DNA from 3 places in the Priestia sp. FSL R5-0597 genome. Region 1 is predicted to be linked to each of the others. Evidence: a T-box and tRNA genes for the amino acid it is inferred to sense, from the RefSeq annotation. Region 1 holds a T-box; the other regions hold tRNA genes.
What was found. The T-box of region 1 lies ahead of leuS (leucine--tRNA ligase). A T-box ahead of a tRNA ligase gene usually reads a tRNA of that ligase, here a tRNA-Leu.

Region 2: it has a tRNA-Leu gene. The T-box ahead of leuS (leucine--tRNA ligase) is inferred to sense a tRNA for this amino acid. The anticodon was not compared.
Region 3: it has a tRNA-Leu gene. The T-box ahead of leuS (leucine--tRNA ligase) is inferred to sense a tRNA for this amino acid. The anticodon was not compared.

The regions. Positions count from the first base shown of each region.
Region 1 is NZ_JBBOUZ010000001.1:4,642,461-4,652,482, forward strand. Features, by position in the region: gene MKX72_RS24450 (BaiN/RdsA family NAD(P)/FAD-dependent oxidoreductase) at 1-470, shown strand, start outside; gene MKX72_RS24455 (sporulation protein Cse60) at 475-654, opposite strand; gene MKX72_RS24460 (rhodanese-like domain-containing protein) at 869-1,180, opposite strand; gene leuS (leucine--tRNA ligase) at 1,420-3,834, opposite strand; T-box leader at 3,899-4,117, opposite strand; gene MKX72_RS24470 (GntP family permease) at 4,529-5,851, opposite strand; gene MKX72_RS24475 (MDR family MFS transporter) at 6,009-7,196, opposite strand; gene MKX72_RS24480 (hypothetical protein) at 7,355-7,510, opposite strand; gene MKX72_RS24485 (YtzC family protein) at 7,523-7,786, opposite strand; gene MKX72_RS24490 (TIGR01212 family radical SAM protein) at 7,956-8,918, shown strand; gene MKX72_RS24495 (class I SAM-dependent methyltransferase) at 8,915-9,484, shown strand; gene MKX72_RS24500 (tetraprenyl-beta-curcumene synthase family protein) at 9,497-10,022, opposite strand, start outside.
Region 2 is NZ_JBBOUZ010000001.1:208,363-218,384, reverse strand. Features, by position in the region: gene tsaD (tRNA (adenosine(37)-N6)-threonylcarbamoyltransferase complex transferase subunit TsaD) at 162-1,178, opposite strand; gene rimI (ribosomal protein S18-alanine N-acetyltransferase) at 1,175-1,624, opposite strand; gene tsaB (tRNA (adenosine(37)-N6)-threonylcarbamoyltransferase complex dimerization subunit type 1 TsaB) at 1,638-2,336, opposite strand; gene tsaE (tRNA (adenosine(37)-N6)-threonylcarbamoyltransferase complex ATPase subunit type 1 TsaE) at 2,333-2,803, opposite strand; tRNA gene MKX72_RS01270 (tRNA-Asp) at 3,024-3,099, opposite strand; tRNA gene MKX72_RS01265 (tRNA-Met) at 3,104-3,180, opposite strand; rRNA gene rrf (5S ribosomal RNA) at 3,205-3,320, opposite strand; rRNA gene MKX72_RS01255 (23S ribosomal RNA) at 3,389-6,324, opposite strand; rRNA gene MKX72_RS01250 (16S ribosomal RNA) at 6,550-8,101, opposite strand; tRNA gene MKX72_RS01245 (tRNA-Gly) at 8,183-8,256, opposite strand; tRNA gene MKX72_RS01240 (tRNA-Arg) at 8,261-8,337, opposite strand; tRNA gene MKX72_RS01235 (tRNA-Leu) at 8,428-8,513, opposite strand; tRNA gene MKX72_RS01230 (tRNA-Leu) at 8,536-8,618, opposite strand; tRNA gene MKX72_RS01225 (tRNA-Lys) at 8,631-8,703, opposite strand; tRNA gene MKX72_RS01220 (tRNA-Gln) at 8,708-8,782, opposite strand; tRNA gene MKX72_RS01215 (tRNA-Asp) at 8,794-8,869, opposite strand; tRNA gene MKX72_RS01210 (tRNA-Val) at 8,898-8,973, opposite strand; tRNA gene MKX72_RS01205 (tRNA-Glu) at 8,998-9,072, opposite strand; tRNA gene MKX72_RS01200 (tRNA-Ser) at 9,082-9,172, opposite strand; tRNA gene MKX72_RS01195 (tRNA-Asn) at 9,176-9,250, opposite strand; gene MKX72_RS01190 (SprT family protein) at 9,385-9,834, opposite strand; gene cmpA (cortex morphogenetic protein CmpA) at 9,944-10,022, shown strand, end outside.
Region 3 is NZ_JBBOUZ010000001.1:405,991-416,012, reverse strand. Features, by position in the region: gene MKX72_RS02260 (DUF3231 family protein) at 1-153, opposite strand, end outside; gene yhbH (sporulation protein YhbH) at 258-1,436, opposite strand; gene MKX72_RS02250 (PrkA family serine protein kinase) at 1,761-3,656, opposite strand; gene trmL (tRNA (uridine(34)/cytosine(34)/5-carboxymethylaminomethyluridine(34)-2'-O)-methyltransferase TrmL) at 4,115-4,588, opposite strand; gene MKX72_RS02240 (amidase domain-containing protein) at 4,653-5,540, opposite strand; gene queG (tRNA epoxyqueuosine(34) reductase QueG) at 5,613-6,749, opposite strand; gene MKX72_RS02230 (B3/B4 domain-containing protein) at 6,879-7,544, shown strand; tRNA gene MKX72_RS02225 (tRNA-Gly) at 7,660-7,733, opposite strand; tRNA gene MKX72_RS02220 (tRNA-Leu) at 7,806-7,887, opposite strand; tRNA gene MKX72_RS02215 (tRNA-Leu) at 7,918-8,006, opposite strand; tRNA gene MKX72_RS02210 (tRNA-Cys) at 8,021-8,094, opposite strand; tRNA gene MKX72_RS02205 (tRNA-Gly) at 8,132-8,206, opposite strand; tRNA gene MKX72_RS02200 (tRNA-Gln) at 8,212-8,286, opposite strand; tRNA gene MKX72_RS02195 (tRNA-His) at 8,315-8,390, opposite strand; tRNA gene MKX72_RS02190 (tRNA-Trp) at 8,421-8,494, opposite strand; tRNA gene MKX72_RS02185 (tRNA-Tyr) at 8,500-8,583, opposite strand; tRNA gene MKX72_RS02180 (tRNA-Thr) at 8,594-8,669, opposite strand; tRNA gene MKX72_RS02175 (tRNA-Phe) at 8,695-8,770, opposite strand; tRNA gene MKX72_RS02170 (tRNA-Asp) at 8,786-8,861, opposite strand; tRNA gene MKX72_RS02165 (tRNA-Met) at 8,865-8,941, opposite strand; tRNA gene MKX72_RS02160 (tRNA-Val) at 8,953-9,028, opposite strand; tRNA gene MKX72_RS02155 (tRNA-Glu) at 9,052-9,126, opposite strand; tRNA gene MKX72_RS02150 (tRNA-Ser) at 9,148-9,239, opposite strand; tRNA gene MKX72_RS02145 (tRNA-Asn) at 9,243-9,317, opposite strand; rRNA gene rrf (5S ribosomal RNA) at 9,327-9,442, opposite strand; rRNA gene MKX72_RS02135 (23S ribosomal RNA) at 9,553-10,022, opposite strand, start outside.

The sequences.
Region 1 (10,022 bases):
TTCAAATGTCTCTTGATTTATTTCCTAGCCAAAACGAAGAAGAGATTTTTCAACAATTAGTCAAAACAACAAAAGAAGAGCCGAAAAAAGTGATTAAAAATGTTTTAAAAGGTTTTGTATCTGAACGCTATCTATTATTTTTACTCGAGCAAGCAGACATTGATAGCCAAGCGCTAGCGGGACAGCTTCAGCATGAAAAACTGAGAGAATTCTCGAGAATGTGCAAACGATTTGAATTTGCTGTAAACGGCACACTTTCTTTAGAGAAAGCCTTCGTCACAGGAGGCGGAGTATCCGTTAAAGAAATTCACCCAAAAGAAATGTCTTCTAAATTTATGCAAGGCCTTTACTTCTGCGGGGAAATTCTTGATATCCACGGATATACTGGAGGATACAATATTACTTCTGCCCTTGTAACAGGCCGTTTGGCTGGCAGTAATGCAGGAGAATTTGCAACAAGCCTAGCATAATATGCTAGGCTTTATACATAACCATGGCTGAAAAACAGTACACCTGCTCATCACGATCAACATCCACTGTGACTTGGTACTTAATATCCACGACGTCTTCATCTTCTAATTTGCGTAAAAATCGGTTCACCGCAAACTCTAAATCTTTTTCATGCTCTTTATCAAACATTTTCACCTGTATCATAGCTTCTACCACCTTGTCCTATCAAATTTGTTTCAATCAGAATGGACTGCTTCTCTCAATGATGGCTTTCGTACTGATTTTCAACTTCTTCCTACCTCTATTTTTATGAAGACTTTTATAGATTTAGTCATCATTTGTTTTGCTACTATCATTTTAGTCGAATGGTAGAAGTTTCATTCCAAAAGAAAAAAGCGCCTGTCAAAGGCGCTTTTTCTTATTTATTAACCGTTTTTCCTTCCCACTCTAACATACCGCCAACCATATTTGTTACTTTATAACCTTGTTCTTGAAGGTAGTAACATACGTTTTCACTGCGGCGTCCAGAACGGCAAATGAAAATATATTCTTTTTCTTTATCGAAATAATCCACATTAGTTGGAATATCATTCATACGAATGTGTTTAGCAGTTGGAATCATTCCTTCTGCTACTTCCTCATCTTCGCGAACATCAACTAAATGAAGCTCTTCTCCATTTTCCACGCGTTTTTGAAGCTCTTCAGGCGTAATCACTTTTACTTCTTCCATCTTCGTCATTCCTCTCTATTCTTTCATTCAGCTTGCTATCGCTATTGTAGCAAATTCAAATACCTTTATGCCACTAAATAAGAAAAGCTTAAGCAGCAGCCTACCTAAGCTTTTCCAATCGTAGTTAAAGGTTTAACTAAGGGCCTGATGTCAACCCCGAAAGGGGGACATCAGACGCTTAGGTCTAGAACAGCCCCCCTGACTGCTCTTTAGTCAGGGGGGCTGTTCTACATCAATACTTAATTAGCTACGATGTTTACTAATTTACCAGGCACAGCAATCACTTTGCGTACTGTCTTACCTTCAATGAACTCTTGAACATCTTCATTAGCCATTGCAATATCTTGAAGCTCTTCACGAGATGCCTCAGCAGGTACGTTTAATTTTGCACGTACTTTACCGTTAATTTGAACGACAATTTCCACTTCATCATCTACAAGTTTCGCTTCATCAAACGCAGGCCAAGCTTCATATGAAATCGTATCTTCGTGGCCTAGTTTGCTCCATAATTCCTCAGTTGTATGAGGACAAATTGGTGCTAATAGCTTCACAAATCCTTCTACGTATTGCTTTGGCAGCACATCAACTTTGTATGCGTCGTTGATGAATACCATAAGTTGAGAGATACCTGTATTAAAACGAAGACCTTCGTAATCTTCCGTTACTTTTTTCACCGTTTGGTGATATACGCGTTCAAGTGTAGTATCATTGCTTTCTTGAACCTTGCTGCTTAATTCACCATTATCCTCGATAAGTAAACGCCATACACGATCTAAGAAACGGCGTGCACCATCAAGCCCTTTTGTTGACCAAGCAATGGATGCATCTAACGGTCCCATAAACATTTCGTAAAGGCGAAGCGTATCTGCACCGTGGCTTTCTACGATTTCGTCTGGGTTTACAACGTTACCTTTTGACTTACTCATTTTTTCATTGTTTTCTCCAAGAATCATACCTTGGTTAAACAGTTTTTGGAACGGCTCTTTTGTTGGAACTACGCCGATATCATATAAAAATTTATGCCAGAAACGAGCATACAATAGATGAAGAACAGCGTGTTCAGCTCCACCGATATAAATATCAACCGGCAACCATTCTTTTAATTTGTCTGCATCTGCTAATGCTTCGCTGTTCGTTGGATCAATGTAGCGTAAGTAATACCAGCAGCTGCCTGCCCATTGAGGCATTGTATTTGTTTCGCGGCGCCCTTTTTTGCCCGTTTCCGGATCTACAACGTTCACCCAGTCATCAATGTTTGCTAATGGAGATTCACCTGTACCTGACGGCTTGATTTCAGTTGTTTTTGGTAAAACAAGCGGAAGCTGATCTTCAGGAACTGCAGTTGTTGTGCCATCTTCCCAGTGAATAACAGGAATCGGTTCACCCCAGTAGCGCTGACGGCTGAATAACCAGTCACGCAGACGGTATGTTACTTGTTTTTCACCTTTTTCATTTGCTTGAAGCCACTGAATCATATTTGAAATTGCTTCTTCTTTGTCTAGACCATTTAAGAAGTCTGAATTAACGTGCTCGCCGTCGCCTGTATAAGCTTCTTTTGAAACGTCTCCACCCGCTACTACTTCTTTAATCGGCAGTTCAAATTTAACAGCAAACTCATAATCACGCTCATCATGAGCAGGAACAGCCATAATTGCACCTGTACCATAGCTCATTAGAACATAGTCAGCAATCCAAATTGGCATTCTCTCACCGTTTACAGGGTTAATTGCATAAGCACCTGTGAATACGCCCGTTTTGTCTTTAGCTAAGTCTGTACGCTCTAAATCGCTTTTGCTTTTAATTTGATCTAAATACGCTTCTACCGCTTCTTTTTGTTCGGCTGTCGTAATTTTATCCACAAACGGATGTTCAGGTGCTAAAACGGCATACGTTGCCCCAAACAGCGTATCAGGACGCGTTGTGAACACAGTAAATGTTTCGTCATATCCATCAATTGTGAAGTGAACGTGAGCTCCTTCAGAGCGGCCAATCCAGTTTCGCTGCATTTCTTTAATACTTTCTGGCCAATCAAGATCATCTAAATCTTCTAGTAAACGATCTGCATAAGCTGTGATTTTAAGCATCCACTGCTTCATTGGACGACGCTCAACCGGATGCCCACCGCGCTCACTTTTGCCATCTATAACTTCTTCGTTTGCAAGTACTGTTCCCAACGCAGGACACCAGTTAACAGCTACTTCATCCACATAAGCTAAGCCTTTTTTATATAACTGTAAGAAAATCCACTGCGTCCATTTGTAGTAGTTAGGATCAGTTGTATTAATTTCACGCTCCCAATCGTAAGAGAAACCTAACGATTTGATTTGACGACGGAAATTATTAATGTTAAGTTCAGTGAACTCAGCCGGATCGTTTCCTGTATCTAATGCATACTGCTCAGCAGGTAGTCCGAATGCATCCCATCCCATTGGATGAAGTACATTGTATCCTTGCATACGCTTCATACGAGATAAAATGTCCGTTGCTGTATAACCTTCTGGATGCCCAACGTGTAAACCCGCCCCAGATGGATAAGGGAACATATCTAATGCGTAAAACTTACGCTTTCCTTCATCTTCTGTTGTTCTAAATGTTTTATTTTCTTCCCAAACTTTTTGCCATTTTTGTTCGATCTTTTCATGATTAAAAGCCATACATAATCCTCCTTGTACGCTCCAGCTGTATTTAATTAAACTAAAAAACCCCTCATCCCTCAAACAAAGGGACGAGAGGTTGAATAAACTTCCCGCGGTACCACCCAAATTAGCACAATTATGTACTCACTCATTTTCCTTAACGCGGATAGACGGTAAATGTTACTTTACTTCACATTTACAACTCCAAGGTGAGTTCATGAACGCCCGTTTGCTGACTCGCACCACCCGTCAGCTCTCTTAGCTCGCTTCGTTCACTACTATTCCTTATCATAGTTTTTACATCATACTACCTTGTATTGTAAATAATATGTTCGCAAACTGCAAGTTGTTCAACGGATTTTGTAAAAGTTTCTACACTGCCTCACTGCTTTGTTGCTAAATCCCCTCTTTCATTCTTATATATGAACAACTTCTCCCAAAAACATACATACAACGCCAAACAAAGAGATTTAGACATAATTAAGTTAATCCTATCTAAAGCTGAATAAATAGGATATCTGGACTCCTTGCTACAAAACTGTTCATTTCCGTGCAAGGCTTCATCTTGCGCTCCAATCAACAGCTTAAAGCAACTAAACACATAAAAGCCGAGTTCACCATAATAATGAAAAGATCCGAACGATTTATCGTTCGGATCTTCCTTCAGCTAAAATACTTTTGTCCCCGCCTCTACTTTCTTTAACAGCTATTATTAAATACCAAATCCAAAAGAAAACAGGATAATCGCAAGTACGAGACCAACAAGCGGAACAATTACCGTCATCGCTGCAACTGATCCATACGCATCTTTATGAGTTTCTCCACAAATAGAATTAATTGTGGTGACGACATAACCATTATGAGGCAAGGAATCTAATACGCCAGAAGATATAGCTACTACACGATGGAGAGCTTCTGGATTTACACCAGCATCTAGATAGTGAGGGGCTAAAATTGGCAAAGCAATCGCCTGACCTCCTGAAGCCGAACCTGTCATCCCCGCGATAACACTCACCGCAATAGCTCCCCCTATCAACGGACTGCCTGGAATATGCGTCATGGCATCTACAGCCACTCCAAACGCGGGAACAGCCTTAGCAACCCCTCCAAAACCTACGACAGCAGCTGTATTCCCAATTGCAATTAACGCTCCAAGCGTCCCTTCTGATGCTGCATTCCAAAATCCTTTAAAGTGTTTTCGGTTCACAATGTATGTGACAATAATACCGCTTAAAAGTGCGACAATCAACGCAGATTGCTGAAGCGGCTTATGAAGTGCAAAAGAAATAATGAGCACGACCACAAGCGGAAGCAAACTTAATAACGGATTAGGAAGAGACTGATTTTCCGTTACTGCTGGATCTTTCTCGCGTGATATAAAACGCTCTCCATTTTTAACTGCTTTTGAAATCAAGCGCTTTAACCACCAGTAGCCGAATACAGCCATCACTACCGCTACAACTAAACTAACTTCCCATCCTGCATACGGACTAGTCTTTAAATATTCAATTGGAATCCAGTTTTGGATTTCAGGCGATCCAGCCGAGGTCATCGTAAACGTAACGGAACCGAATGCTAAAGCAGCAGGGATAAACCGCCTCGGCAAATCAGCTTGTTTGAATAAGCTTAAAGCCATTGGATAGACAGAGAATGCTACTACAAACAGACTGACTCCTCCATATGTTAAGACCGCACAGGCAAGTACAATCGCCAACACTGCTCTTTTCATTCCTAGTTTACTGACAATCCAGCGAGAAACACTATCAGCGGCCCCGCTGTCTTCCATCACTTTTCCAAAAACGGCGCCCAATAGAAACATTAAATACCAAGAAGCAATAAATCCTGTGAAACCAGACATATAATTCCCAACAAAATTTGCTTCTCCTTCTTTCACCAGCTGTGGAAATAAAGGCATTCCGCTTGTTAACGCAACAACTAAAGCACTAAGCGGACCTGCTATAAATAAATTCATGCCTCTCATCGTTAATACAATGAGCAGCAATAATCCTCCAATTAATCCAATCATACTAAGCATATTCTAGCCCCCCAAGAAGTTATATAATTAGAAAACGCTTACATTTTTACAGGTATATACTCCTTTCTTTGCTTGTCACGACCCTTACTATATTATTAAAGGAATACTGAAGACATTCCTACGTTTATTGAACAGTCAAAAATAAAACCACCTCTATTTATTTAGAGATGGTTAGTGAACGCTGACGTTTTTCTTTTAATTTATAATCGTATATCCATGTTGTACACATGCTAAATAACAATAGTGCAATTAATAAATAGCACAGGGTAGACATATTAAACGCATCGAAAATAATGCCTCCAAAGAGAGGGCCAATCATTTTACCTGCAGTAGCCATACTGTTGACTACGCCTTGATAAAACCCTTCTTTTCCTGATGGAGCTAACTGACTTGCGACAGCTGGAATTGCTGGCCAAACAAACATTTCTCCAACTGTTAACACAATCATTGCTGTTAAGAACTGCGAAAATGTTGTGGCATTCACCACGATGATGAAAGAAGCCACAAAAATAACCGTTCCAATTAGAACCTGTACTTTTAATGTCTTTGCTACTTTTTGAATGATAGGCACAATCAAAGGCTGACCGACTACAATTAAAATGCCGTTAATCGTCCAAAGCAAACTGTAGCTAGAAAGAGGTATATTCAACTCACGCGTATGCGTAGCAATCGTTGTTTGCCACTGAACATACGCGACCCAGCATAATACGTATCCTGTACATAAAATAAGAAGGGCCGTCAGTTTCGTTTTGTGCTGAATACTACCGGCTTCATTAAGGACATTCGTTTGCCCAACTGTAACCGAAATATGACGGTATGAAAAAATAGCAATAAGAAGAAAAATAACGTATAAAATTGTATTAGCTAAGAAAATATACGTAAATGAATAGGATGCTACAACGCCCCCTACCGCTGCGCCAATAGCCACTCCTGCATTTTGAGCAACGTACATCGCATTAAATGCTTTTCTTCCGCCTTGTGGCCAGACTGAGCCTGCCATTGCATACATAGATGGAAACACAATACCAGATCCAAATCCTACAATAACCAAGAGAACAACGTATGTAGGCCAACCATGAAAAAACACCAGTCCCACTAATGCAACAAGGGTAATAATAATTCCTGATAAAATGGATTTATATCCTCCAATTTTGTCAAAAAGCGTTCCCCCTAGTAAATTACCCACTACGCTTGCAGCAGAGTTCAGCATAAGAACCACTCCTGCAACGGATAACGACTTTCCTAAATGTTCATTTATATAAATTGTATTGAGAGGCCATAAAAACGAAGCTCCCGTTACGTTTACAAGCATACCAATAATCAAAAACCAAAGTGACTTGGGCATTGATCTCCCCCCTATCTATTCGAATGCCAACGTACATTCTAGTCTTTTCTTAAAGGGTTCGCAATGCTTTTACATATAGACAATTTATTTGAAATTCGCTGACTATTTAAAAAGGTGATTTCACATGACAATATCATGCAAAATCACCTTTTTACCGCTTATTTTTGCTTCGAACGAACCGGCTGGGCACGCTTGCTGTTCCGTGCTTTTAATTCTTTTACAGGATCAAAATCTTTTCCTAGCTCAATATCATTGCTGTTGATCCCGTTTTTTGTTTTTTGTTCCGGGTTATTTTGATTTGAACGAGTTGCCATAAAATCCTCTCCTTAATGCTGAGTTGTAATCAATTTATTTTGCAGCTGCTGAACTTGCAGGCGCATGCGATATAGCTGCTCTCTTTGCTGTGCATTTGCACTGTGAGAAAACTCTTCAATTTCTTTATAAGCATTTTCTAATTTTTCCTGTGCTTTTGTATATTCAGTGTCATTGTAATGTTCTTGTTTCATGCCTTCCTGTAACTGACCTTGTCCAAAGCGAATAGCATCTTCACACTGCTGCATAAGTTGATCCACTGCTTGACGAGTTGTCATTGTCTATTCCTCCTATTCGTTCATTTCTGTCTTATTTTGCGCAACTTTACTCTCCTTTACGACAAGAAGAACCTGTTAAATATAAGCATCCTTAAATTTGTTTGGCACTTTTTCACGTTTTTGATACAATTTGTTGATGTATATTGCATGTAAAAAGGAGGTTGCTGATTTGAATCAGACAAACCCATTTCCGTATAAATCTGAAAACAAACGTTATCATACCTGGAATTACCACTTACGTAACCACTTTGGCCATAAGGTATTTAAAGTAGCCTTAGATGGAGGATTTGATTGTCCAAACAGAGACGGCACGGTAGCTCACGGCGGCTGTACGTTTTGCAGCGCTGCCGGTTCAGGAGATTTCGCTGGAAACAGAGCGGATGATCTTGTGACACAATTTAACGAAATCCGTGAAAAAATGCATCATAAATGGAAAGACGGAAAATACGTTGCTTACTTTCAAGCATTCACTAACACTCACGCTCCTGTTGAGGAGCTTCGTGAAAAATATGAAGCGGTCTTAAAGCTTCCCGGAGTTGTTGGGCTTTCTATCGCCACGCGCCCTGACTGTCTCCCCGACGATGTGGTGGAGTACTTGGCTGAATTAAATGAACGAACTTATCTATGGGTAGAACTTGGACTGCAAACTGTTCATGAACGAACTTCACTGCTTATCAACCGGGCACACGATCATCAATGCTATGTAGATGGTGTAGCAAAGCTTCGAAAACACGGTATTCGCGTTTGTTCTCACATCATTAATGGTTTGCCTTTAGAAACACCTGAGATGATGATGGAAACGGTACGGGAAGTAGCAAAATTAGACGTTCAAGGAATTAAGATTCATCTGCTTCATTTACTAAAAGGAACTCCTATGGTCAAACAGTATGAAAAGGGCCTTGTTGAATTTCTTTCATTTGAAGAATATGTAAAGCTTGTATGCGATCAGCTCGAAGTAATCCCTTCTGAGATGATTGTTCATCGTATTACCGGTGATGGACCGATAGACCTCATGATCGGACCGATGTGGAGCGTAAATAAGTGGAGCGTATTAAATGCCATTGATCAAGAGCTCGAACGTCGCCAAAGCTATCAAGGAAAATATTACGAAAAAGAGTTGATGGAAAGATGAAAATAGAACGTATCCTGCCTTTTGCCCGCACGTTGCTCACTAATGCTGTGGCCGAAGGAGATGTCGCGATTGATGCTACAGCAGGAAATGGACATGATACATTGTTCTTAGCCAACTTAGTCGGAGATACAGGTCATGTATATGGATTTGACATTCAGCCCCAAGCCATTCAAGCAACTCAGCAGCGATTGACAGAACATCATGTAGAAAAACGAGTCACGCTTATCCAAGAAAGCCATAGCAATATAAGCATGCTTCCCCACTCTATTAATGGACGAGTGACGGGCGCTGTCTTTAATTTAGGTTATTTACCAGGTGGAGATAAAGACATCGTCACCACTTCTGAAACAACAATTTCTGCAATTGAGCAGTTACTTGATTTGCTAGCACCTGAAGGAGTGATTGTGCTCGTTATTTATCACGGACACGAACAAGGGAAACAAGAAAGAGACGATTTACTAACGTACGTCCAAAATCTGGATCAAAAAGACGTCCATGTTTTACAATATCGCTTCATGAATCAGCAAAACAATCCTCCGTTCATCATTGCTATTGAAAAAAGATAAGCCGCATATGGCTTATCTTTTTAACATTCGGTACAAGCGTCCGTTGATATAGAAAAAGTAGCTGAGTGCTCCCCCCGCTTTGATTAATCGACGTGCATTCACATGAACATGTTTTTGTGCCCTCACTTTTTGATCGGACAAATAAACGCCCAGGAGTCCCTTATAGATAAAGCAGTGAAAGTGATAATCCGGCAGTTTTTTAGCATATTCGTCCGCTTTTACAACAAAATGCAAAAAGCGGTCCATCATTTGCTGATAGTGAGGATAATAAAAACAAAAGTTCAAATCTCCTCCTGCTTTATCTTCTTCTTGGTCAATTAAATAATCGAGTAAAATATGTAAACCTTGAATATAAGGAAAATATCCCGCTTTTATTTTCTCCGTCATTTCTTTGGTCATCTCTTCTTGAAAACTGTAAGCGGCCAAACAAAAAATGCCTAACGTTGAACCAGAGCACGCTGAAAATTCATACCACTCCATTTCAGGAACACTGTGCCGGTGAGCATCAAACCAATTCTCTAATCGTGGAACTCTTTCC
Region 2 (10,022 bases), 4.4 Mb from region 1:
TGATTTTCATAATTAAAACTTGTTGATAACAGGTCCGTGTACTGAGTGCACGGACTTTTCCACATAATTATCCACAGTCAATTCTAAATTTATTGAATATTGTTGATAAATCATTTTTATCCACAAAAAAAGACGAATGAGAAATAAATCTCATTCGTCACTTACTCTTCCAAGTCCAAACCGGGGTTTGCATTTAATGACATATCTGAACGTTTTCCTTGAGCAAATCGTACGCTTGCTGCTGCTCCAATCATTGCGGCATTATCCGTACATAGAGATAGCGGCGGGATAATAAGCTCAATATTTGATAGGGGTTCAAATGCCTCTTCTAGCGCTGCTCTAAGCCCTTTATTAGCAGCAACTCCTCCTGCTAATAAAACTTGCTTAACGTTATATTCCTTTGCAGCTTTAATCGTTTTAGTTACTAACACATCAATGACACTCGCTTGAAAGCTAGCAGCAAGTGTTTGTGGAAGAATCTCTTCACCTTTTTGCTTCGCATTGTGGACAGTGTTAATAACTGCTGATTTTAATCCACTGAAACTAAAATCATAGGATCCTTCTTCTAGCCAAGCACGCGGCAAATCAATTAATGGCTCTCCTTCATGTGCAAGGCGGTCAATATGAGGTCCGCCTGGATATGGAAGGTTTAACGTGCGGGCTACTTTATCGTAGGCTTCTCCTGCTGCATCATCTCTTGTTTCACCGATCACTTTAAAATGACCGTGACTTTCCATGTATACAAGCTCCGTATGCCCGCCAGATACAACTAGCGATAAGAGCGGGAATTCTAGTTTTTTGATTAGCTGATTTGCATAAATATGTCCTGCAATATGATGAACACCAATTAATGGCTTTTGATGTGCAAATGCTAGCGCTTTGGCTGCATTTACGCCAATAAGAAGTGCTCCCACAAGCCCTGGTCCTTCCGTTACAGCTATTGCATCTATATCTGCAAACTTCAAGTTCGCTTGATTTAAAGTTTCTTCAACTACTACTGTAATTTGTTCTACATGATGACGAGATGCAATTTCCGGTACGACACCGCCAAATCGTTTATGGCTTTCTATTTGAGAGGCCACCACATTGGCTACAATTTCATGACCGTTTCGAATCACAGCTGCTGCTGTCTCATCACAGCTTGTTTCTAATGCTAAAATTAATTGATTTTCATTCATAAATTCACCCACATAACTAATGCATCCTCATTGTTATCAGAATAATAATTCTTACGAATACCTCCAGGTTTAAAACCTAGCTTTTGATACAATGATTGTGCAATATGATTAGATACCCTAACTTCTAATGTCATTGACGTAGCACCTAGTTTTCGAAGAACGTCCATCACGTTGCGCAGCAGCAATTCACCCAGTCCCTTGCCTCGGTAGTCTGGCAATAGCGCAATGTTGGTTACATGTGCTTCGTCAATAACAATCCACGTTCCGCAATAACCAATAATATTTTCCCCTTCTTCCATCACAATGTAAGTTGAAAATTGATTATTGGTTAACTCATTTTGAAATGCTTCTGCACTCCAAGGTGTCGTAAAAGACTTCTCTTCGATTTTCACTACTTGATCAATATCTTTAACTTCCATTAAACGAAACTTAATTGTTAGTTTCATGTTATACCTTCTTTTATCCTTTTTGCTGTGAAGCAAGCCAGTTGGCTTCTGCTTCAGCTAAACGAATGTAGTTCGGAACAAAAGTATGCACAGACTGCGGCTCTTTCTTCATTCCTAAGAAAGCCAATTCACTTGGTCTTGGGTTAAACTGCTGAACATGGGCAAATACAGCTTGTTCACTCAACACTTCTTTTAACGCCTCTTCATGCATGGAAAGATCATTGCCTATGAATAAAATAGGTTTGTTGTATGACTTTAAATGTTCCGCCCAGTCCTTATTAATAACAAGTCGATCACTTTCAACTTCTACAAGACCTCGTTCGTTATTCCATTCATATAGTCCTGTATAAAGCTGCTGACGGCGCGCATCAAATAACGGAGCAATATATCCATCAAAATAACGACCGTTTGCTGCTAGTGCCTCAAGACTAGATACACCTATTAAAGGAATATTTAAAGTCCAAGCAAGTGTCTTGGCAATGGTAACACCAATGCGTACACCGGTATAGGACCCGGGACCGTGTGCCACTACAATACGGTCTAGCTCGCTTGGCGCAATATCACAATCTTTTAACAAAGATTCCACAGCGTTCATCACGCGAACAGAGTGATTCTTTTTTAGATTCGTAATAATTTCTCCAATTACTTTGTTTTCTTCAACGACAGCAACACCCATGACAAAATTGGATGTATCAATGGCTAACATTTTCATCTTTTAAAAAGCTCCTTACATATTTCAACGTACCGACTGCCTATCGCTTTTACAAGGATTTTACGAGTCGTTTCGTTTTCATGGTAAATATTGATTTGAATATATTCATTAGGAAGCTGCTCTTCAATCAGGTGAGCCCACTCCACGACCGTCACGCCATCTCCTTCAAAATACTCATCGAACCCTAGGTCTTCAAATTCATCCCCTAGACGGTACACATCCATATGGTAAAGAGGAAGGCGACCGCTTTTGTATTCTTTAATGATAGTAAATGTCGGGCTATTCACATTGCGTTCAATTCCTAAGCCTTTAGCTAAACTTTTTGTGAATGTTGTCTTTCCAGCTCCCAAATCGCCTTCAAGCAGCAGCACGTCACCAGCTTCTAATAAAGTTGCTAGACGAGCAGCCAGCTGATTAGTTTCATCAGGAGACGTAGACATAAACGTAAATTCATTAATCTCTGTCATTCATTCAGAACCTCATTTCAATCTGTATATATATATTGTAAACGTTGTGGACTATACATATCCAGTAAGAAATCCAACAATCTTTAACATCGCAATTCTACAAAGAAATTTCTTTGTATATAAAAAATTCCTTAGGATTGCTCCTAAGGACGGTAAAGTTTTATATAAAAATGGTTCAAACAATAAAAAAGACGAAACACATTGTTTCGTTTCTAAAACATGGCGGTCCCGACGGGAATCGAACCCGCGATCTCCTGCGTGACAGGCAGGCATGTTAACCGCTACACCACGGGACCATGTTGGTTGCGGGGACAGGATTTGAACCTGCGACCTTCGGGTTATGAGCCCGACGAGCTACCGAACTGCTCCACCCCGCGATGATAAAAAAGCAAAATAAAAATGCCTAGCGATGTCCTACTCTCACAGGGACAAAGTCCCAACTACCATCGGCGCTAAAGAGCTTAACTTCCGTGTTCGGTATGGGAACGGGTGTGACCTCTTTGCCATTATCACTAGACATTTATATGAGATTATTCTCTCAAAACTAGGTAACAGATTGCTGAGTAAAGCTTACGCTTTTAAAGTTTGGTTAAGTCCTCGATCGATTAGTATCAGTCAGCTACACATGTCGCCACGCTTCCACCTCTGACCTATCAACCTGATCATCTTTCAGGGATCTTACTAGCTTGCGCTATGGGAAATCTCATCTTGAGGGGGGCTTCATGCTTAGATGCTTTCAGCACTTATCCCGTCCACACATAGCTACCCAGCGATGCCTTTGGCAAGACAACTGGTACACCAGCGGTGTGTCCATCCCGGTCCTCTCGTACTAAGGACAGCTCCTCTCAAATTTCCTACGCCCACGACGGATAGGGACCGAACTGTCTCACGACGTTCTGAACCCAGCTCGCGTACCGCTTTAATGGGCGAACAGCCCAACCCTTGGGACCGACTACAGCCCCAGGATGCGATGAGCCGACATCGAGGTGCCAAACCTCCCCGTCGATGTGGACTCTTGGGGGAGATAAGCCTGTTATCCCCGGGGTAGCTTTTATCCGTTGAGCGATGGCCCTTCCATGCGGAACCACCGGATCACTAAGCCCGACTTTCGTCCCTGCTCGACTTGTAGGTCTCGCAGTCAAGCTCCCTTGTGCCTTTACACTCTACGAATGATTTCCAACCATTCTGAGGGAACCTTTGGGCGCCTCCGTTACATTTTAGGAGGCGACCGCCCCAGTCAAACTGCCCACCTGACACTGTCTCCCGGCCCGATCAGGGCCGCGGGTTAGAATTTCAATACAGCCAGGGTAGTATCCCACCGACGCCTCCACCGAAGCTAGCGCTCCGGCTTCTCAGGCTCCTACCTATCCTGTACAAGCTGTACCAAAATTCAATATCAGGCTACAGTAAAGCTCCACGGGGTCTTTCCGTCCTGTCGCGGGTAACCTGCATCTTCACAGGTACTATAATTTCACCGAGTCTCTCGTTGAGACAGTGCCCAGATCGTTACGCCTTTCGTGCGGGTCGGAACTTACCCGACAAGGAATTTCGCTACCTTAGGACCGTTATAGTTACGGCCGCCGTTTACTGGGGCTTCGATTCAGAGCTTCTCCCAAAGGATAACCCCTCCTCTTAACCTTCCAGCACCGGGCAGGCGTCAGCCCCTATACTTCGCCTTGCGGCTTCGCAGAGACCTGTGTTTTTGCTAAACAGTCGCCTGGGCCTATTCACTGCGGCTCTCTCGGGCTATACACCCTACCAGAGCACCCCTTCTCCCGAAGTTACGGGGTCATTTTGCCGAGTTCCTTAACGAGAGTTCTCTCGATCACCTTAGGATTCTCTCCTCGCCTACCTGTGTCGGTTTGCGGTACGGGCACCTCCCGCCTCGCTAGAGGCTTTTCTTGGCAGTGTGGAATCAGGAACTTCGGTACTATAGTTCCCTCGTCATCACAGCTCAGCTTTCATGATGAGCGGATTTGCCTACTCATCAGCCTAACTGCTTGAACGCGCATATCCAGCAGCGCGCTTACCCTATCCTACTGCGTCCCCCCATTACTCAAACGGCGGGGAGGTGGTACAGGAATATCAACCTGTTGGCCATCGCCTACGCTTTTCAGCCTCGGCTTAGGTCCCGACTAACCCTGAGCGGACGAGCCTTCCTCAGGAAACCTTAGGCATTCGGTGGACAAGATTCTCACTTGTCTTTCGCTACTCATACCGGCATTCTCACTTCTAAGCGCTCCACCAGTCCTTACGGTCTGACTTCGCTGCACTTAGAACGCTCTCCTACCACTGACATCAAAGATGTCAATCCACAGCTTCGGTGATACGTTTAGCCCCGGTACATTTTCGGCGCAGAGTCACTCGACCAGTGAGCTATTACGCACTCTTTAAATGGTGGCTGCTTCTAAGCCAACATCCTGGTTGTCTAAGCAACTCCACATCCTTTTCCACTTAACGTATACTTGGGGACCTTAGCTGGTGGTCTGGGCTGTTTCCCTTTTGACTACGGATCTTATCACTCGCAGTCTGACTCCCATGGATAAGTCTTTGGCATTCGGAGTTTGACTGAATTCGGTAACCCGTTGGGGGCCCCTAGTCCAATCAGTGCTCTACCTCCAAGACTCTCACAACATGAGGCTAGCCCTAAAGCTATTTCGGAGAGAACCAGCTATCTCCAGGTTCGATTGGAATTTCTCCGCTACCCACACCTCATCCCCGCACTTTTCAACGTGCGTGGGTTCGGGCCTCCATTCAGTGTTACCTGAACTTCACCCTGGACATGGGTAGATCACCTGGTTTCGGGTCTACAACCACATACTAAACGCCCTATTCAGACTCGCTTTCGCTACGGCTCCGCCTTATCAGCTTAACCTTGCATGGGATCGTAACTCGCCGGTTCATTCTACAAAAGGCACGCCATCACCCGTTAACGGGCTCTGACTACTTGTAGGCACACGGTTTCAGGATCTCTTTCACTCCCCTTCCGGGGTGCTTTTCACCTTTCCCTCACGGTACTGGTTCACTATCGGTCACTAGGTAGTATTTAGCCTTGGGAGATGGTCCTCCCAGCTTCCGACGGAATTTCACGTGTTCCGCCGTACTCAGGATCCACTCAAGAGGGAACGAAGTTTCAACTACAGGGTTGTTACCTTCTTCGACGGACCTTTCCAGGTCGCTTCATTTACTTCGTTCCTTTGTAACTCCGTATAGAGTGTCCTACAACCCCAAGAGGCAAGCCTCTTGGTTTGGGCTAATTCCGTTTCGCTCGCCGCTACTCAGGAAATCGCATTTGCTTTCTCTTCCTCCGGGTACTTAGATGTTTCAGTTCCCCGGGTCTGCCTTCAATATCCTATGTATTCAGATAAAGATACTGTTCCATTACGAACAGTGGGTTTCCCCATTCGGAAATCTCCGGATCAAAGCTCACTTACAGCTCCCCGAAGCATATCGGTGTTAGTCCCGTCCTTCATCGGCTCCTAGTGCCAAGGCATTCACCGTGCGCCCTTTCTAACTTAACCATTAGCGAATAAATGGTACAACATAAAGTTGTGTTATTTATTGGTTTGATTAAAGAAAAGTTTCACTTTTCCTCAGCAATTACTGTTATCTAGTTTTCAAAGAACAATCGCAACCAAAATTCTTCTTATCTAATAAGAAGAAAGTAGTGTGCTTTCTATAATTGAGAGATTGAACTCTCAAAACTGAACAAAGTGTCAAAACGTACGTCATGTAAAAATCCTTAGAAAGGAGGTGATCCAGCCGCACCTTCCGATACGGCTACCTTGTTACGACTTCACCCCAATCATCTGTCCCACCTTAGGCGGCTAGCTCCTTACGGTTACTCCACCGACTTCGGGTGTTACAAACTCTCGTGGTGTGACGGGCGGTGTGTACAAGGCCCGGGAACGTATTCACCGCGGCATGCTGATCCGCGATTACTAGCGATTCCAGCTTCATGTAGGCGAGTTGCAGCCTACAATCCGAACTGAGAATGGTTTTATGGGATTGGCTTGACCTCGCGGTCTTGCAGCCCTTTGTACCATCCATTGTAGCACGTGTGTAGCCCAGGTCATAAGGGGCATGATGATTTGACGTCATCCCCACCTTCCTCCGGTTTGTCACCGGCAGTCACCTTAGAGTGCCCAACTAAATGCTGGCAACTAAGATCAAGGGTTGCGCTCGTTGCGGGACTTAACCCAACATCTCACGACACGAGCTGACGACAACCATGCACCACCTGTCACTCTGTCCCCCGAAGGGGAACGCTCTATCTCTAGAGTTGTCAGAGGATGTCAAGACCTGGTAAGGTTCTTCGCGTTGCTTCGAATTAAACCACATGCTCCACCGCTTGTGCGGGCCCCCGTCAATTCCTTTGAGTTTCAGTCTTGCGACCGTACTCCCCAGGCGGAGTGCTTAATGCGTTAGCTGCAGCACTAAAGGGCGGAAACCCTCTAACACTTAGCACTCATCGTTTACGGCGTGGACTACCAGGGTATCTAATCCTGTTTGCTCCCCACGCTTTCGCGCCTCAGCGTCAGTTACAGACCAAAAAGCCGCCTTCGCCACTGGTGTTCCTCCACATCTCTACGCATTTCACCGCTACACGTGGAATTCCGCTTTTCTCTTCTGCACTCAAGTTCCCCAGTTTCCAATGACCCTCCACGGTTGAGCCGTGGGCTTTCACATCAGACTTAAGAAACCGCCTGCGCGCGCTTTACGCCCAATAATTCCGGATAACGCTTGCCACCTACGTATTACCGCGGCTGCTGGCACGTAGTTAGCCGTGGCTTTCTGGTTAGGTACCGTCAAGGTACGAGCAGTTACTCTCGTACTTGTTCTTCCCTAACAACAGAGTTTTACGACCCGAAAGCCTTCATCACTCACGCGGCGTTGCTCCGTCAGACTTTCGTCCATTGCGGAAGATTCCCTACTGCTGCCTCCCGTAGGAGTCTGGGCCGTGTCTCAGTCCCAGTGTGGCCGATCACCCTCTCAGGTCGGCTATGCATCGTTGCCTTGGTGAGCCGTTACCTCACCAACTAGCTAATGCACCGCGGGCCCATCTGTAAGTGATAGCCGAAACCATCTTTCAATCATCTCCCATGAAGGAGAAGATCCTATCCGGTATTAGCTTCGGTTTCCCGAAGTTATCCCAGTCTTACAGGCAGGTTGCCCACGTGTTACTCACCCGTCCGCCGCTAACGTCATAGAAGCAAGCTTCTAATCAGTTCGCTCGACTTGCATGTATTAGGCACGCCGCCAGCGTTCATCCTGAGCCAGGATCAAACTCTCCGAAGAAATGTTTGACTTGCTCATTTAAAAAATAAAAATTAACGTTGACGTTTGTCGCTTTGTTCAGTTTTCAAAGTTCAATATATTTGGAGCGGGTGATGAGAATCGAACTCACGACATCAGCTTGGAAGGCTGAGGTTTTACCACTAAACTACACCCGCAATATGGCGCGCCCGAGAGGAGTCGAACCCCTAACCTTTTGATCCGTAGTCAAACGCTCTATCCAATTGAGCTACGGGCGCTTCTTATGATGTTTACCGCCGTTGTTTTGGCGACTTTATTATAATATCATTTCTATTTTCTTATGTCAACACTTTTTTAAAAAGTTTTTTTGGTGCGGCCGAGAGGACTTGAACCTCCACGGGGTCGCCCCCACTAGGCCCTCAACCTAGCGCGTCTGCCATTCCGCCACGACCGCTAAATACACAAAATGAATAAGATGCGGGTGAAGGGACTTGAACCCCCACGTCGTAAAGACACTAGATCCTAAGTCTAGCGCGTCTGCCAATTCCGCCACACCCGCAAGAAATGAAAATGAGCCATGAAGGACTCGAACCTTCGACCCTCTGATTAAAAGTCAGATGCTCTACCAACTGAGCTAATGGCTCTTTATGGCTGGGCTAGCTGGATTCGAACCAACGCATGACGGAATCAAAATCCGTTGCCTTACCGCTTGGCGATAGCCCAATAATTTAAAATGGCGGTCCCGACGGGAATCGAACCCGCGATCTCCTGCGTGACAGGCAGGCATGTTAACCGCTACACCACGGGACCATCCAAAATTATGTATAAAACAGTCAAATGGTGGAGGATGACGGGATCGAACCGCCGACCCCCTGCTTGTAAGGCAGGTGCTCTCCCAGCTGAGCTAATCCTCCACAGAATATGTAAATAAAAATCAATGGTGACCCGTACGGGATTCGAACCCGTGTTACCGCCGTGAAAGGGCGGTGTCTTAACCGCTTGACCAACGGGCCATTATAAAATGGCGGAGAAGGAGGGATTTGAACCCTCGCGCCGCTTACACGACCTACACCCTTAGCAGGGGCGCCTCTTCAGCCACTTGAGTACTTCTCCATATGGCTCCACAGGTAGGACTCGAACCTACGACCGATCGGTTAACAGCCGATAGCTCTACCACTGAGCTACTGTGGAATAATATTTATCAGACTTCTTACATTGTAATCGACATTATATGTAATGTCAATAAGTTTTTGTAATTTCTTTGCCGTTTATTTGAGACGGCTTTATTAATTTACCATAATGAATCTATTTTAGTCAAGCATCTTCTACATTTTTTTTAATTTACCTTTACACTTCCCACAAACATATTTAACTGTGTTCACTTTTCTTTTTCGAACATATTTTTGATCACACTGCATACATACATATATGTGCTCTTTTTTCTTTCCATCACTTTCTTTTTTCAATGCCTGACAAAATCGAGGTGCGTCTACTTCTTTCATTAACCTTTTAAAGTCTTGATCTCCATGCTTATACCCTTTCCCCTCAATATGCAAATGATAGTGACAGAGCTCATGTTTAATAATTTCTACTATTTCTTGTGTGCCATATTGTTCAAAGTATTTGTAGTTTACTTCTATATTAGATGTACGTAACAAATACCTTCCGCCTGTCGTACGTAACCGAGAATTAAAAGTGGCTTCATGACGAAATGGTTTGTGAAACAGCTTCAATGAAATTTCTTCTACAAGTATTTGTAAATCCTTATCATTCATCTTATATACTCCTCTACTGTATGAAATCACCTGACTAGCTCTTTGGGCATACACTTCATTACATACTCACTATTCACCTTATCATAAATGAAAAGGAGTGATTGCCCTTATGCCAATGTGGCTACAAAAACAAATGAGGCGCGCTTATTCTGAAAAAGACCGTGCACAAATAAAATTGCTCAACCAAT
Region 3 (10,022 bases), 4.2 Mb from region 1:
CTCTGGATCTTTTACAACAGATAGAAAATATCCAAGAACGCATACATACAGCGTATCGCCTAAATATTGCGCCCATAAGTAACCTAACTCGGCTGCATTCAACCGCTGATTTTGTTGATGTTTTTGCATTTCACTCTTTATATTTTCGTTCATTCACTTATTCTCCTTTTGGATAAAGTCGTACTTTTACTATCTCCAAAGAAGCGCTGAATAAACCGCATAAAAAAGACCTAGATAACAAGTCTAGGCCTTTTAGGTTATGCATATTTTTGGTCTTCGGTCTCTTTTCTAAAAAAGCTTTTCATCGCATGAAAAACGTCTGATTTTTGTTTTAAAATAAAGTGTCTAAAGCTTTCGTCTTGAATGTTTTTGTACGCAGACATTAAAGTGGAATGTCGATTGTACTGATTCACTTCCCCATACCCAAACATATTTGACACTTTCATTAATTCATTTACTAACTTTACACACCTTGCGTTATCTGAAGTTAAGTTATCACCATCTGAAAAATGAAACGGGTAAATATTATAACGGCTCGGATCATACTTTTGGTTAATTAATTCAAGCGCTTTTCGGTAAGCAGATGAGCAGATGGTTCCTCCACTTTCTCCTTTGGAGAAGAAGTCTTCTTCTGACACTACTTTTGCCTCTGTATGATGCGCAATAAATTCAATTTCCACCGTTTCGTATTTCGTACGTAAAAAGCGTGTCATCCAAAAGAAAAAGCTTCGTGCCATATATTTTTCCCATATGCCCATCGAACCGCTCGTATCCATCATAGCTAAAACGACTGCTTTCGATTCTGGCTTTATAACTTCATTCCACGTTTTAAATTTTAAATCCTCCGGATAAATAGGATGAAAAGCAGGCTTTCCTGTCATTGCGTTTCGCTTATAAGCGCTCATCATCGTTCGTTTTTTATCAATATTCCCCATCAAACCTGTACGTCGTATATCATTAAATTCAATGTGTTCCACAACAATTTGATCAGATTCTTTTCGCTGAAGATTAGGCAGTTCTAATTGAGCAAATAAAGCCTCTTGAAGTTCCATGAGGGACACTTCCGCTTCAAAGTAGTCTTCTCCAGCCTGGTCACCTGCTCCTTGACCTTTTCCTGCTCCTTTTTGACCATCTCCAGCAGATCCGTCACGTGCTACTACATCCCCAACTTTACTGTCTCCATCACCTTGACCCACATGTTTGTTTTTATCATAATTGTACCGAATTCGATATTCATCCAATGATTTGATCGGGATTTTAACAACTTCTCTTCCATTGGACATCACGATATTTTCTTCTGTAATTAAGTCCGGTAAATTATTTTTAATGGCTTCTTTAATTTTTTCTTGATGTCTTTTTTGATCATCGTGGCCTTTACGATGGAGGGACCAGTCTTCTTTTGAGACAGCAAAACTTTTATCTACTTCTTTTCCCACGCTATTCCCCTCCTTATTTAAAAAACACCTGCACGTTTTTACTCGGCATGCATAAGCTATACCGAAAGTTTCTGACAAATACCTTTAGTTCAAAGGTTGGTTACTCTTATCCTATGCGCAAGAATGGTATACTTGCTAACTAATTCTTTTACTATTAACTATTCATTTTATAGTGTCTAGTGTCATGTATATGTTTATGACTTATCATATGATGGTTAAGTGCAATGCGTACTACACAATAGCCTAATTATGCAGAGTTTATTTTAAGAGATAAGAAAAACATGGCACAGATCGGAAGTGCCATGTTTTCTTGTTAGTACTGAGTTATCGATTTAACAAACTTCCTACATAGCGCAGCAGTTCATTAGCAGATACTGAATTGTATCCATGCTCATCAATCAATCGAGCCACTACTTCATTTACTTTCTTCAGCTGCTGCTCATCTGGTGTTTTAGTGGACGTTGTAATTTTCACTACGTCTTTTAAATCTGCAAACAGTTTTTTCTGAATCGCTTCACGTAAGCGTTCATGAGAATTATAGTCAAATCGTTTTCCTTTACGTGCATAAGCGGAAATACGAATTAAGATTTCTTCGCGGAATGCTTTTTTCGCATTTTCTGAAATACCAATTTGTTCTTCAATTGAACGCATTAATTTATCATCTGGATTTAACTCTTCTCCTGTTAGCGGATCACGAAGCTTATTTTTGTTGCAGTATGCTTCGACATTATCTAAATAATTATCCATTAATGTTTTAGCAGACTCTTCGTAAGAATAAACGAACGCTTTTTGCACTTCTTTTTTAGCAATTTCATCATATTCTTTACGCGCCAGAGAAATATAATTCAGGTAACGCTCTCGGTCCTCAGCAGAAATAGACGCATGCTGTGCTAACCCTTCCTTCAATGAACGCAGTACATCTAATGCATTGATTGATTTAATATCTTTTCGAATGATGGTAGATGAAATGCGGTTAATGACATAACGCGGATCAATACCGCTCATTCCTTCATCCGTATACTCTTTTTGTAACTCTTCTACGTCTGCATCGTTGTAGCCTTCTACAGATTGACCGTCGTATAAGCGCATTTTCTTTAACAAATCGATATCGCCTTTTTTAGGCTCTTTTAATCTTGTTAACGTAGTAAAGATAGACGCAATACGTAGCGTATGAGGGGCAATATGAACATCTGATACGTCACTTTCACGAATCATTTTGTCATAAATTTTTTCCTCATCACTCACTTTTAAGTTATATGGAACAGGCATTACAATAATTCGTGAATGCAAAGCTTCATTTTTCTTATTGGAAATAAACGAGCGATACTCTGTTTCATTTGTATGCGCTACGATTAATTCATCTGCACTAATTAAAGCAAATCTTCCTGCTTTAAAGTTTCCTTCTTGGGTTAAAGAGAGTAAATGCCATAAAAATTTCTCGTCACATTTTAACATCTCTTGGAACTCCATCATTCCCCGGTTTGCTTTATTAAGCTCTCCGTCAAAGCGGTAAGCGCGCGGATCTGACTCAGATCCATACTCTGCAATTGTTGAAAAGTCAATGCTTCCTGTTAGGTCAGCAATGTCTTGAGATTTCGGATCAGAAGGACTGAACGTTCCAATTCCAGTTCGTTTGTCCTCTGAGAAGAAAATGCGTTCGATGATGACGTCTTCAATTCTGCCGCCATACTCTTCCTCTAATCGCATTGTATTTAAAGGAGATAAGTTTCCTTCAATTCGGATACCATACTCTTCAAAGAAGTCTTTACGTAAATGATGTGGAATTAAATGCAGCGGATCTTCATGCATTGGGCATCCTTTAATAGCGTAAACAGCTCCTCGATCAGTAAGCGAATAAGCTTCAAGCCCTCTTTTTAACATGGTCACTAGCGTCGATTTACCACCACTTACTGGACCCATTAAAAGTAAAATACGTTTACGAACATCTAAACGCTTTGCAGCTGGGTGAAAATATTCTTCCACCAAGCGTTCTAGCGAATCTTCAAGTCCAAACATTTGTCCACTGAAAAATTTATAATGTCTTTTACCATTTACCTCTTCAATTCCTGCATCCTTTATCATGTTGTATACTCTAGAGTGTGCAGGCTGAGCAATTAAAGGCTCATCTTTAATCAGCTTTAGGTACTCTTCAAATGTCCCTTCCCACTTAAGACGATTCTCTTCTTCGCGGTATCTTTCAACTTTCTTTAATATATCCATTAAAGGACCTCCCCTACTAGTTATGGTGCTAGTGAACAAGATTAATACAATCTATGCAGCAAAATGTTTGAACATGCTTTTTAAATTGTAAAATTCAGAAATTTGTCCTTGCTAGGCATTCACAGTGAAGTATTTATTAGCTATAATAAAAGAGTAAGAAGGAACGGTTAAATTTTATTAGAGAACTTACGTCTCTAGAAGAGTTAGTTTGTCATTATTATCATCATGAGATATGGGAAGTCGGTTTTAACTGCAGTAGCTATATAATCCTTTTAATTAGATTGAGGAGGAAAATCAATGCGCTTACTTTTAGTATTAGGAGTAACAATTGCTTTTTTAGCATCCATCTTCAGAGCGGGATACAATGATAAACCGGGCGTTAAAAAATAACCACTACATATCATCGTCGACATAAATAAAAAAGCGAGGTTCAAATTTTATTGAACCTCGCTTTTTATTTAAGATAAACCAGCGTAATTTTGTTGACGCAGCGCTTCATAGATTAAAATAGCTGCTGTATTAGATAAATTTAAAGAACGAACATTTTCTGTCATCGGTAAACGAAGACATCTTTCCATGTTCTCTTCAATAATGTGCTTTGGCAGACCCTTTGTTTCTCTCCCAAATACGAAGAAATGATCCTGCTCTAAGTCACTATAATCAAATGTTGTATGTGGCTGTTGACCAAATTTTGTGATGAAGTAAAAGCCTGCTTCAGGATACTTTTCAAATACTTCTTCTAATGAATCATGATACACCACATTTACAAATTCCCAGTAATCCAATCCAGCTCGCTTTAACATTTTATCATCTGTTGAAAAGCCTAACGGCCGAACTAAATGCAGCGTCGTATTTGTTGCTGCACATGTTCGCGCAATATTTCCTGTATTTGCTGGAATTTCTGGTTGAAATAACACTACGTGTACTCCCACAAATTTTCACCTCTGCTAACAAATCTATTCATCATTATACCACTAACTTGCTAAAACGAAAGACTTACCGATCAACGATATGGAAAAAATCATACTTAATCTTTGGCGTGTAAGCCGTTGAATCTTCATACGCCCAATATCTCATTCGACTATTATACGTGTTCGCATTCACAAGAGGCATACCGTGACCGTCTTTTGCTACAACAATCGTCGTATGATTCCATCTTCCATCTCCTTCAAAATCGTAGCAGATAACGTCTCCCGGGACAAGTTCGCTTGCTGAGGATTTCCTCACAGCCCGAAGTCCTGATTTGGAGTTACTTAAATAGCTGTGCATGGAATGAGCAACGGCCCAGCTATAGCTCCAGGCGTTCCCTCTCATCCACCATCCGTTTGCTTTTTTAGGATACCCCCGCATCGGCGCCTTTCCTGCATGCAAACACTGTGAGATATAGTTGGTGCAGTTTACCTCAAACTGCTTATAACTTTCATTAGGTTTATCCCAATGTTTTTCTGCATACTGAACAGCTGCAAGACGATCATAATAAGAGGCTCTTTCTTCGTCTTCCTCTACTTCTTCTACATCCATTTCAACCTCATCTTCAGAAAAATCCTTTACCAGCAGCTCATCTTGAATAAGTGTATCTTTATAAAAAAGAGCTAAACGATCTTCAATTTCTTCTTCTATATAGAAAAAATCGTTTTGTTTTAAAAATGCCTGAATGTGCACCTTATATAATACTCTTGTTTCTTCCTGATCCGTATGAGCAGATTGAATAGAACCTTTCATATTACATTTTAAAACATCAACTTCTCTTTTTTTTACAAGAGACCGCTTTAGCTCACACTGCTGTTCAATGAAAGGCTTAAAGTCTTCATGAAGCTCACCTTTTACATAGCTGTCCGCACGCGCTTTAATTAAAGTATATAATACATTCCTTTTTGTTAGCATAATGTCACCACTTTTCTAAGCGTTTATTATACGCTATGACTCATTAGCTAACTTTATCAATAAAAATACGGTTTAGATCTCTTGAAGCATCTCTATACCTTTTGACATTTCTTCAATTACTTCTTGGTCCTTTTCTTTTTCTCTTAAGTTCATAAGTGTATCTAATGCTTCTTTATCACCAATTTTGCCTAACGCCCATGCCGCCGTTCCTCTAATGACAGGGCGAACGTCATTTTTAATTAACTCAATTAAATCTGGAACAGCGGTTTGGTCTTTAAAATGGGCAAGTGCAATAATGGCATTACGCTGAATTGGCTTTTTCCCTCTCCATGACCCTGAAACATGTCCAAATTTCTCTTTGAACTCACGATTACTCATCGTTAAAAGCGGTTTTAATTTAGGCTTCGCAAGTTCTGGGTCAGGCTCCATCTCAGGGTGAAAATGAAAGTCTTTGCCTTTATTTTCAGGACACACAGTTTGACATGTATCACAGCCATATAAACGATTGCCTAATTTACTTCGAAATTCTTCAGCTAAAAATCCTTTTGTTTGGGTTAAAAAGGCAATACATCGCTGCGAATTCAGCTGACCGCCTGTTACAAGCGCACCGGTAGGGCAAACATCCACGCACTTATTACAAGTACCACAGCCGTCTTCTATCGGTTTATCAGGAGGAAACGGGATATCTGTAATCATTTCCCCTAAATACACGTAGGAACCGAATTCAGGTGTGATAATGGCACAGTTCTTACCGCTCCAGCCAATACCAGCTCTTTCTGCTACAGCTCGGTCCGACAGCTCGCCTGTATCTACCATCGATTGAAGGATAGCTGCAGGTACTTTTTCTTTTATGAAAGCTTCAAGCTTTTGAAGCCTATCACGTAAAACCGTATGATAATCTTGTCCCCAAGAAGCACGGCAAAAGATCCCTCGGCGATCTTCCTTTGTGCTCTTTGGTGCATCCTTTAATTTAGAAGGATACGCAAGTGCAATTGAAATAATGGATCTAGCTTTTGGAACAACTAATGTGGGATCTACTCTTTTTTCAATATCAGGTTCCTCAAAGCCTGAAGCATAACCTAACTCTTGCTGTGCTAACAATCGATTCTTTAACTCATCAAACATAGAAGCACTCGCAAATCCAATCTTATCGATTCCAATCTCTTTGCTGTATGAAATAATTTCTTCCTTCAACTGATACGCATTCATAGTGAGTAATAGCCTCCTTTCTAAGAAATTCTATATATTCATGCATTGAACTGTTTTCTCACTCAATGAAATGATAGGATGGTATCTATAAACGAACAAATACTAATTATAATAGAAAGGATCAAAAAAATGAACTTTACATTATCACCCGCTATTAAACAGCTTTGCCCTTCTTTTAAAATGGGAATCATTCAGTATAAAAATATTGAAGTTGGCGATTCTCCTCAAATGCTAAAAGGACGTCTGCGCCTTTTTCAAGAATCCATTTATTTTGACCTTGAGTCAAAAAAAGTAACAGAATTTGAAGGTGTTAGCGAGTGGAGAAAGCTTTTCAAAACGTTTGGAACGGATCCAAGTAAATACCGTCCTTCTATAGAAGCTTTAATTCGACGGATAGGAAAACAAACGTATCTTCCTTCTATCAATTCTGCTGTGGACATTAATAACTTTTTTTCATTGCAATATGAAGTACCAATTGGAATTTATGATTCTTCTAATATAGAGGGCCACGTTGAATTTACTATCGGTAAAAAAGAAGAGTCTTACGAAGCTCTAAATGAACGTAACATTTCTTTAGAAAATAAAATCATTTCAAAAGATGCCCTAGGAGCTTTCGGAAGCCCTTATGTCGATTCTAACCGAGCGTACGTAACTGAAAAGACAACACAAGCTGTACAGTTCATCTATTTAAAGCCTTCACTTTCAGAAGAACAGGCTTATAAACTAACTAAATCCTTAAGTGACATGTTCATTCAAATTCACGGCGGCGAAGCAACCTATCAAGTCATTAACTGATGTACGTAAATATAGCGTCTATCTTTTCAAGATAGACGCTATATTTACGCTAAAAATAAAAAACGCAACATCTCAGCTTTGAAAGCGAGACACTGCGTTGTGATAACAATATGTATGGAGCGGGTGATGAGAATCGAACTCACGACATCAGCTTGGAAGGCTGAGGTTTTACCACTAAACTACACCCGCAAATATTATCAAAATTTGTCGACCAATAAGTAAAAATAAAAACAGGAATCATCCTGTCAAGTAAAGCTAAAGTACCGATGGTCGGGGTCGAACCGACACTCCCGAAGGAACACGATTTTGAGTCGTGCGCGTCTGCCAATTCCGCCACATCGGCAAAATAAAAAAGGCAAGTTAAAATTATAAATGGTGCCGAGGGCCGGACTTGAACCGGCACGGTAGTCACCTACCGCAGGATTTTAAGTCCTGTGTGTCTGCCAATTCCACCACCCCGGCAGCTTGTAAATAAATGGAGGCGGCAACCGGATTTGAACCGGTGATAAAGGTTTTGCAGACCTCTGCCTTACCACTTGGCTATGCCGCCATTTACTCAAGACTAAATAACTTTATTAAAATTAAATTGGAGCGGAAGACGAGGTTCGAACTCGCGACCCCCACCTTGGCAAGGTGGTGTTCTACCACTGAACTACTTCCGCAAATATGGCTGGGCTAGCTGGATTCGAACCAACGCATGACGGAATCAAAATCCGTTGCCTTACCGCTTGGCGATAGCCCAATATTGGAATATGCATATCGTTTATAAATGGGGCGACTGATGGGAATCGAACCCACGAATGCCGGAACCACAATCCGGTGCGTTAACCACTTCGCCACAATCGCCACGTATATATGCAATATTAATTTTATAATTGGCAGGGGCAGTAGGAATCGAACCCACACTGACGGTTTTGGAGACCGTAGTTCTACCTTTAAACTATGCCCCTGTAAATGGTGGAGGGGGGCAGATTCGAACTGCCGAACCCGAAGGAGCGGATTTACAGTCCGCCGCGTTTAGCCACTTCGCTACCCCTCCACAATAACTGTGGTGCCGGCAAGAGGACTTGAACCCCCAACCTACTGATTACAAGTCAGTTGCTCTACCAGTTGAGCTACACCGGCATTTTAAAAACAAATGTTTTTAAAATGGTGGCTCGGGACGGAATCGAACCGCCGACACAAGGATTTTCAGTCCTTTGCTCTACCAACTGAGCTACCGAGCCTTATTAAATTTAAAATGGCGGTCCCGACGGGAATCGAACCCGCGATCTCCTGCGTGACAGGCAGGCATGTTAACCGCTACACCACGGGACCACTTGGTTGCGGGGACAGGATTTGAACCTGCGACCTTCGGGTTATGAGCCCGACGAGCTACCGAACTGCTCCACCCCGCGATGATAATATATGGTGGAGGATGACGGGATCGAACCGCCGACCCCCTGCTTGTAAGGCAGGTGCTCTCCCAGCTGAGCTAATCCTCCACTATTATGTAGATAAAAATAAATGGTGACCCGTACGGGATTCGAACCCGTGTTACCGCCGTGAAAGGGCGGTGTCTTAACCGCTTGACCAACGGGCCACTGTGCTAATTAAATAAAAATGGCGGAGAGCAAGGGATTTGAACCCTTGAGACAGCGTTAACCGCCTACACGATTTCCAATCGTGCTCCTTCGGCCACTCGGACAGCTCTCCAAATGGCTCCACAGGTAGGACTCGAACCTACGACCGATCGGTTAACAGCCGATAGCTCTACCACTGAGCTACTGTGGAATAATAACAGCCTGGCAACGTCCTACTCTCACAGGGACAAAGTCCCAACTACCATTGGCGCTAAAGAGCTTAACTTCCGTGTTCGGTATGGGAACGGGTGTGACCTCTTCGCTATCGCCACCAGACATATTATATTATACATGATTTAAAAAAGAAAGCAAGACTTTTTTGAAAAAGTTTTGTTCTTTCAAAACTAGATAACAGGTTGCTGAGTAAAGCTTACGCTTTTAAAAGTTTGGTTAAGTCCTCGATCGATTAGTATCAGTCAGCTACACATGTCGCCACGCTTCCACCTCTGACCTATCAACCTGATCATCTTTCAGGGATCTTACTAGCTTGCGCTATGGGAAATCTCATCTTGAGGGGGGCTTCATGCTTAGATGCTTTCAGCACTTATCCCGTCCACACATAGCTACCCAGCGATGCCTTTGGCAAGACAACTGGTACACCAGCGGTGTGTCCATCCCGGTCCTCTCGTACTAAGGACAGCTCCTCTCAAATTTCCTACGCCCACGACGGATAGGGACCGAACTGTCTCACGACGTTCTGAACCCAGCTCGCGTACCGCTTTAATGGGCGAACAGCCCAACCCTTGGGACCGACTACAGCCCCAGGATGCGATGAGCCGACATCGAGGTGCCAAACCTCCCCGTCGATGTGGACTCTTGGGGGAGATAAGCCTGTTATCCCCGGGGTAGCTTTTAT